Linked DNA regions of Caballeronia sp. TF1N1. The protein of the gene in region 1 binds, or shares a complex with, the protein of each later gene. Links are inferred from orthologs where the notes say so. Each region holds a gene or a part of one and is shown on either strand. Other genes may lie near its edges. The genes, in order: dapF and LDZ28_RS11535.

The links.
Region 2: the proteins of dapF (region 1) and LDZ28_RS11535 are in contact, whole or in part, in a solved structure (PDB 5YGU), measured with the Escherichia coli proteins. The link is inferred for Caballeronia sp. TF1N1 from one-to-one orthologs.

The regions. Positions count from the first base shown.
Region 1 is NZ_CP084626.1:2,947,985-2,951,180, forward strand. The notes cover bases 323-3,196. They hold dapF (diaminopimelate epimerase), read right to left. Parts: upstream 2,265-3,196; coding sequence 1,380-2,264; downstream 323-1,379. Other genes in these bases: xerC (tyrosine recombinase XerC), read right to left, coding at 323-622; LDZ28_RS13820 (DUF484 family protein), read right to left, coding at 630-1,343; LDZ28_RS13830 (lipid A biosynthesis lauroyl acyltransferase), read right to left, coding at 2,344-3,196. In the rest of the region: more of xerC, read right to left, coding at 1-322. UniProt on the Escherichia coli protein: Involved in the succinylase branch of the L-lysine biosynthesis and in the biosynthesis of the pentapeptide incorporated in the peptidoglycan moiety. Catalyzes the stereoinversion of LL-2,6-diaminopimelate (L,L-DAP) to meso-diaminopimelate (meso-DAP).
Region 2 is NZ_CP084626.1:2,481,454-2,484,534, reverse strand. What follows is about bases 172-2,930. They hold LDZ28_RS11535 (RNA pyrophosphohydrolase), read right to left. Parts: upstream 1,997-2,930; coding sequence 1,346-1,996; downstream 172-1,345. Other genes in these bases: LDZ28_RS11530 (proline--tRNA ligase), read left to right, coding at 2,292-2,930; LDZ28_RS11540 (hypothetical protein), read left to right, coding at 1,199-1,345; LDZ28_RS11545 (CNP1-like family protein), read right to left, coding at 676-1,239; proB (glutamate 5-kinase), read left to right, coding at 172-594. In the rest of the region: more of proB, read left to right, coding at 1-171; more of LDZ28_RS11530, read left to right, coding at 2,931-3,081. UniProt on the Escherichia coli protein: Master regulator of 5'-end-dependent mRNA decay.

The DNA.
Region 1 (3,196 bases):
CGAATTCGCCGCGTACCGCGATCCACGCGCGCAAGGCATCGACTGCCTTGCGTCCGACTGGAACCGAACGCCGCCGGTTGCCCTTGCCGAGCACCGTCACTTCCTCGTGCGCGAGATTGAGCCAGCCTTGCGAGCGGTATTCGGCGGTCTCGACGAAATGCACGTCCAGCCCGACCAGTTCGGCGAGCCGCAAGCCGGACGAATAGAAGAGTTCGAGAATCGCGTGATCGCGCGCGGCTTCGGTTGTGCTGGCCTGGGGCGCGTCCATGAGCGCCATGGCGTCATCGACGGAAAGCGCCTTCGGCAAGCTCTTCTCGCGCTTGGGCGCGCGAATGGTCGCCACTGGATTCGCGGGCATGTCGACTTGCTGCGCGAACCATCGATAAAACGCCCGCCACGCCGACAGCCGATGCGCGATGGAGCGCGACGACAGCCCCGCCGAATGCGCCCTGACCACCGCGCCGCGCATATCGAGCGCGGTCAGTGATTCGAGCGGACGGTCTTTGGCGAGCGCGCGCAGTTCGCTCAGTTCGTACGTGTAGCCACGCAAAGTGTGTTCGGACAGACGCCGCTCGTGTTCGAGCATCGAAAGATACGTGGCGATGGCTTCGGCGGCGTCCATGGCGATCTCAGTAAGGCATCAGACGGCTCAAAGCCGCGCTGGCCAATGCGCCGATCTGCGTGAGGAAGTCGGTCGCCATGCCGTCGTGAAAGCGGCGCGGATCGGGCGAGCCCATGACGAGCAGGCCGAAGGTGGGCGCATCCGGACCGGCTTGCGGATCGCGCAGGGCGATGAGCGAGATCGATTCGATCTTGCGCTGCGCGGCGCCTTCTCCGGCAACGGTCGTAGCCGACGCCGAGTTCGGCGCGCCAAGCCACTGCGCCGCCGCGAAGCCGCTGTTCGCGCCGCAATACGGCACTTCCAGATTGTTCGCGAAGATGCGCACTTCCTCGCCGACCTGACGCGCGAAGTCGGCCTGGCGATACCCTTCGTCGACATCCCAGACGCGCAGCGCGGCGTGCGGAACGTCGAAGACTTCGCACAGGCCGCGACTGATGGTCGAGGGCAACGCGTATGGATCGCGCTGCGCGATCACGCGCACGGTCCAGCGGTTGAACTTCGTCGAGATGCTGTCGTTTTCGTGGCCGTAGCGCAGCAGTTCGGCGAGGCGCCGTTCGAGTTGCTTGTTCTTGTCGCGCAGCATTTCCATCTGGCGTTCCTGCAGCGACACGGCGGATTTGCCATGCGGATTGGACAACCGGATCGTGCCGAGCAGTTCAGCGTGCTCGGTGAAGAAATCGGGGTTGTCGAGCAGATAATCGGCGACTTCGCGTGGATTCATGGTCGATGGTCGTAATGATGCGATGCGTATGCAAACTCAGCCGGCGATGCGGTCGAGGTCGATCTCGCCTTCGAAAACCGTCGCGGCGGGTCCGGCCATGAAAAGTGGCGCGGATTCGTCGCGTGCGCCGTCCCAGCCGATGGTGAGCGTGCCGCCGTGCGTCTCGACGCGCACCGGCGTGTCGAGCACGCCGCGCCGGATGCCTGCCGCCACCGCCGCGCACGCGCCCGTGCCGCACGCGAGCGTTTCGCCCGCGCCGCGTTCGTAGACGCGCAGCTTGACCGAATGACGATCGACGATCTGCATGAAGCCCGCGTTGACGCGCTTCGGAAAGCGCGCGTGACGCTCGATCAGCGGACCTTCGACGAGCACGGGATACGCTTCCACGTCATCCACGATCTGCACGGCGTGCGGATTGCCCATCGAGACGACGGAAATCCAGCGCGGTTCATTCGCGTAGCCGTTCAGATCGAGCGGCCAGAGCGTGTCGTTGCCTTCGTTGCGGCCTTCGAGACCGTGTGCGTCGAAAGGCACTTCGGGCGCATGAAACACCGGCGTACTCATGTCGACCGTCACTTCGCCATTGGCTTGCATGGTCAGCGTGATGACGCCGTTTTGCACCTCCACGCGCACGGTGGCGGCGTCGGTCAGCTTGCGGTCGCGCACGAACTTCACGAAGCAGCGCGCGCCGTTGCCGCAATGTTCGACCTCGCCGCCGTCGCAATTGAAGATGCGGTATTTGAAATCGACGCCCTCGATGGTCGGCTTTTCCACCAGCAGCAACTGGTCCGCGCCCACGCCGAAATGACGGTCGGCGAGCGCACGCACTTGTTGCGCGCTCAGATCGAGCGCCTGCGTGTAGCCGTCGAGCACGACGAAGTCGTTGCCCGCGCCTTGCATCTTGGTGAATTTGAGTTTCATGGCGCTATTGTATGTGAGCCTCACCGTCACGTTTCATGACGTTTCGCGACGATCTGCGCCACCACGGCGCCATGCGCGCTCAATAGAAGCCCGGCTCGCCCGGCGGACGCGTTTTGAAACGCTTGTGCACCCAGTAATACTGCTCCGGTATGTGCGGAATCTGCTCTTCGAGGAATTCGTTCATGCGGCGCGCGTCGGCTTCGTCGTCGCCAGTGGGGTAGTTCTGCCACGGCTCGAAAATCTTCAGCCGATATCCCTTGTAGTTCGGCAGCACCTCGCCGATGAACGGCACCACTTGCGCCTTGCCCGCTTTCGCCAGCCGGCCGACGGCCGTCAACGTACACGCCTGAATGCCGAAGAACGGCACGAAGGTGGAATTGCGCATGCCGTAGTCCATGTCCGCGCCGAGCATCACCGGTTTGCGGTCGCGCAGCCAGCGCAGCACGATACGCGCGCTGTCCGCACGGCTCGCCATGTCCGCGCCGAAGCGGGCGCGCTGCGCTTTCGCGATTTCCTCGACCTGCGGATTCGAGAACGGTTGATACAGCGACCCGCATTGCCGATGCAGCGAGTAGTTCAGAAAGATCGATCCCGCCTCGATGCCGACGAAATGCAGGCCGAGAAATAGCGTGGGCGGCAGGTTCGGGTCGGAGAGATCGACGGCGCTGTCCACCTCGATCAGTTTTTCGAGCTTCTTGGCCGAGCCGAACCACTGCACGCTGCGCTCCACATAACTGCGGATGGCGTGGCGGAAATGCTGCTGCGCGACTTCCTCGCGGCGCTCGGGCGACCAGTCCGGAAAGCAGAGCGCGAGGTTCGTATGTACGATGCGCTTGCGTCTGCTCGGGATCTGATAGAGCAGCCAGCCGAGTCCGTCGCCGAAACGTGCCGTGATGCCGTAAGGGATGAGCGCCAGAAACTTGAGAAAGCCG
Region 2 (3,081 bases), 470 kb from region 1 along the record:
CGCGGCCTCTTTACCGCCGATCCGCGCAAGGACCCGAGCGCGACGCTCGTCGAACAGGCGGACGCCGGCACGCCAGAACTCGAGGCCATGGCGGGCGGCGCGGGTTCGAGCCTCGGACGCGGGGGCATGCTGACGAAGATTCTCGCGGCGAAGCGCGCGGCGCATAGCGGCGCGAACACGGTGATCGCAAGCGGCCGCGAAGCCGATGTGCTCACGCGGCTCGCTTCCGGTGAGATGATCGGCACGCAACTCATCGCGCGTACGGCGCGCATTGCGGCGCGCAAGCAGTGGATGGCGGATCACCTTCAAATGCGCGGTCACGTGGTGATCGACAACGGCGCGGTTCAGAAGGTCACAGCCGAAGGCAAGAGCTTGCTGCCGATCGGCGTGATCGACGTGAAGGGCGCGTTCGATCGCGGCGAGGTCATCGCCTGTTTGGACGACGAAGGACGCGAAGTGGCGCGCGGTATCACGAATTACAGCAGTTCAGAAGCGCGGCTGATTCATCGGCGGCCGAGCGGCGAGATCGAAACGGTGCTCGGCTATATGCTGGAGCCGGAGTTGATTCACCGCGATAATCTGGTGCTCGTCTGAGACTTGATACGTAAAAGGCCCGCTTGAAAGCGGGCCTTTTCGCATGAGCGCACGTTCGACGCAACTCAACGTAACCCAACTTCAGCGCACGTTGATGGAACTCTGTGTGCGTTTGTACTGAATGTTGCTGGCGATCTGCTTGGCCGTGCCGACCGGCAGTTTGCTCGTGCAGAAATAATCCTGATACAGCGCCGCCTGATACGCATTCAATTCGCCATTTTCTATGCGGCGAAAGTCGAATGCGACCTCGCGATCCCAAGCCGTACCGTTATCGTTGATGCTCGCGTAGCGGCGCCATTCGTAGGTATCGCAGCGAATGCCTTCGTAATTCACATTGCGCGCGCCGCTCGGGCTCGTCGCGACGATCACGTAGCGAATGACGCCATCCTTGCCGACCGAAAGCGAAGTCTTGTCGACGGCGAAAATCAGCGGCGTATTCTGCGACACGTTGAACGCAAGCAGATTCGAGGCTTCGGGCAGCGGCGGAAGCGTATCGACCTTTTCCTCGGTCCACTCCGGCTTCTGGTCGAGCAGATAGGTGAAGACGCCATCGTCCTGTGTGGACGGGCCTTTGTTGCTGGAGCAGGCAGCGAGCGTGGCCAGCATGGCCACGGATACCGCAGCGGACAACGCAAATGAACCAATGGCTTTCAATTCGATCTTCCCGAAAACAGGTGCGCATACGGCAACAGCACGGCGAATTGCTCGCCGTGCCGTGCTCAGTGTCAAAGTAAAAGAAGAACCGCAGTGATCAGTCGCACGAAGACCGCTGCACGATGATATGCACTTCCTCGCTGATCGTGCATTCTGCCTGAACCTCGTTGCCAGCGACGGTTACAGCAGGTGCTTCGATCGTCATCGTCTGGACGACGCGTGGATAGCGCGGTCCGTGATGCGCGACGCGCTCGCCGCGTTCGACGCGGGAGTTGGTACGCCGCAAGAAGCGGGATAGCTCGGTCAGAGCCAGTTGATAAACGTCACGCTTGAACTCGATTACCGCATCCAGCGGGACCCAGTATTCGTTCCAGCGCCAGGCATCGAATTCCGGATGGTCCGTCGCGCGCAGGCAAATGTCACAGTCGCGTCCCACCATGCGCAGCAGAAACCAGATCTGTTTCTGTCCGCGATAATGTCCGCGCACTTCGCGCTTGATGAACTTATCCGGCACCTCATAACGCAGCCAGTCGCGCGTGCGACCGACGACCTTGACGTGCTCCGGAAGCAAGCCGGTTTCTTCGTGTAACTCCCGATACATCGCTTGCACAGGGGTCTCACCGTACTTGATGCCCCCTTGCGGAAACTGCCAGGAATGTTCACGCAGCCGCTTACCCCAAAACACTTCGTTGCGCGCGTTCAAGAGGATGATGCCGACGTTCGGGCGAAAGCCTTCACGATCCAGCATACAACCACCTTCGAATCCTTTAAAATTGCTTTGATTATAAACAGATAACGGGCACGGCGTATTGGAATCAACCCGCGGAACCGGCCTTCGTCATTAGCCCGGGTTCGAAGCACGCATAAGCGACTTTTTGCCAGAGCACTCCGCGTGCGGCAAAATCTTCTTCCGTTGGCCGAAGTAGCGCATCGACGCGCTGCCTCTGCTCCGTACAAAGCCGTCGTCCGTCCCGTCGTTCACACGTATCGCCAGTTTCGAGAGTCAGAGCTTTCGGAGCGCGTGGCGCATTTGGAAAACTTGAATGAAAGCATCCCGTTTCTTCATCGGCACCCTGAAAGAGGCGCCCTCCGAGGCCGAAATCGTCAGCCACAAGCTCATGATGCGCGCCGGCATGATCCGTCGCGTCGCGGGCGGCATTTACGATTACCTGCCAATTGGCCTGCGTTCGGTACGCAAGGTCGAGGCCATCGTGCGTGAAGAGATGAACCGCGCGGGCGCGCTCGAACTGCTGATGCCCGCCGTGCAGCCGGCCGAACTGTGGCAGGAATCGGGACGCTGGGAACAATACGGCCCCGAACTGCTGCGCTTCAAGGACCGTCACGACCGCGACTTCGTCATGGGCCCGACGCACGAGGAAGTGGTGACCGAGATCGCGCGCAGCGCAATCAAGAGCTATCGGCAGTTGCCGGTAAACTTCTATCAGGTGCAGACGAAGTTCCGCGATGAAATCCGCCCGCGCTTCGGCGTCATGCGTGGCCGCGAGTTCATCATGAAAGACGCGTATTCGTTCGATAAAGACACGGCCGGCCTCGCCGAGTCGTATCGGAAAATGTTCGATGCCTACGTGCGCATCTTCACGCGCATCGGCCTGGAGTTTCGCGCCGTCGCGGCGGACAACGGTTCGATTGGCGGCAGCGGCTCGCATGAATTTCACGTGATCGCCGAGACGGGCGAGGACGACATCGCGTATTGCCCGGCTTCGGATTTCGCGGCGAACGTCGAGGCTGCCGAAGGCGTGCCGCTCATCGCCACGCGCGCCGCGCCCGCCGAAGAGCTCAAAAAGACGCCGACGCCCGGCAAGGCGAAGTGCG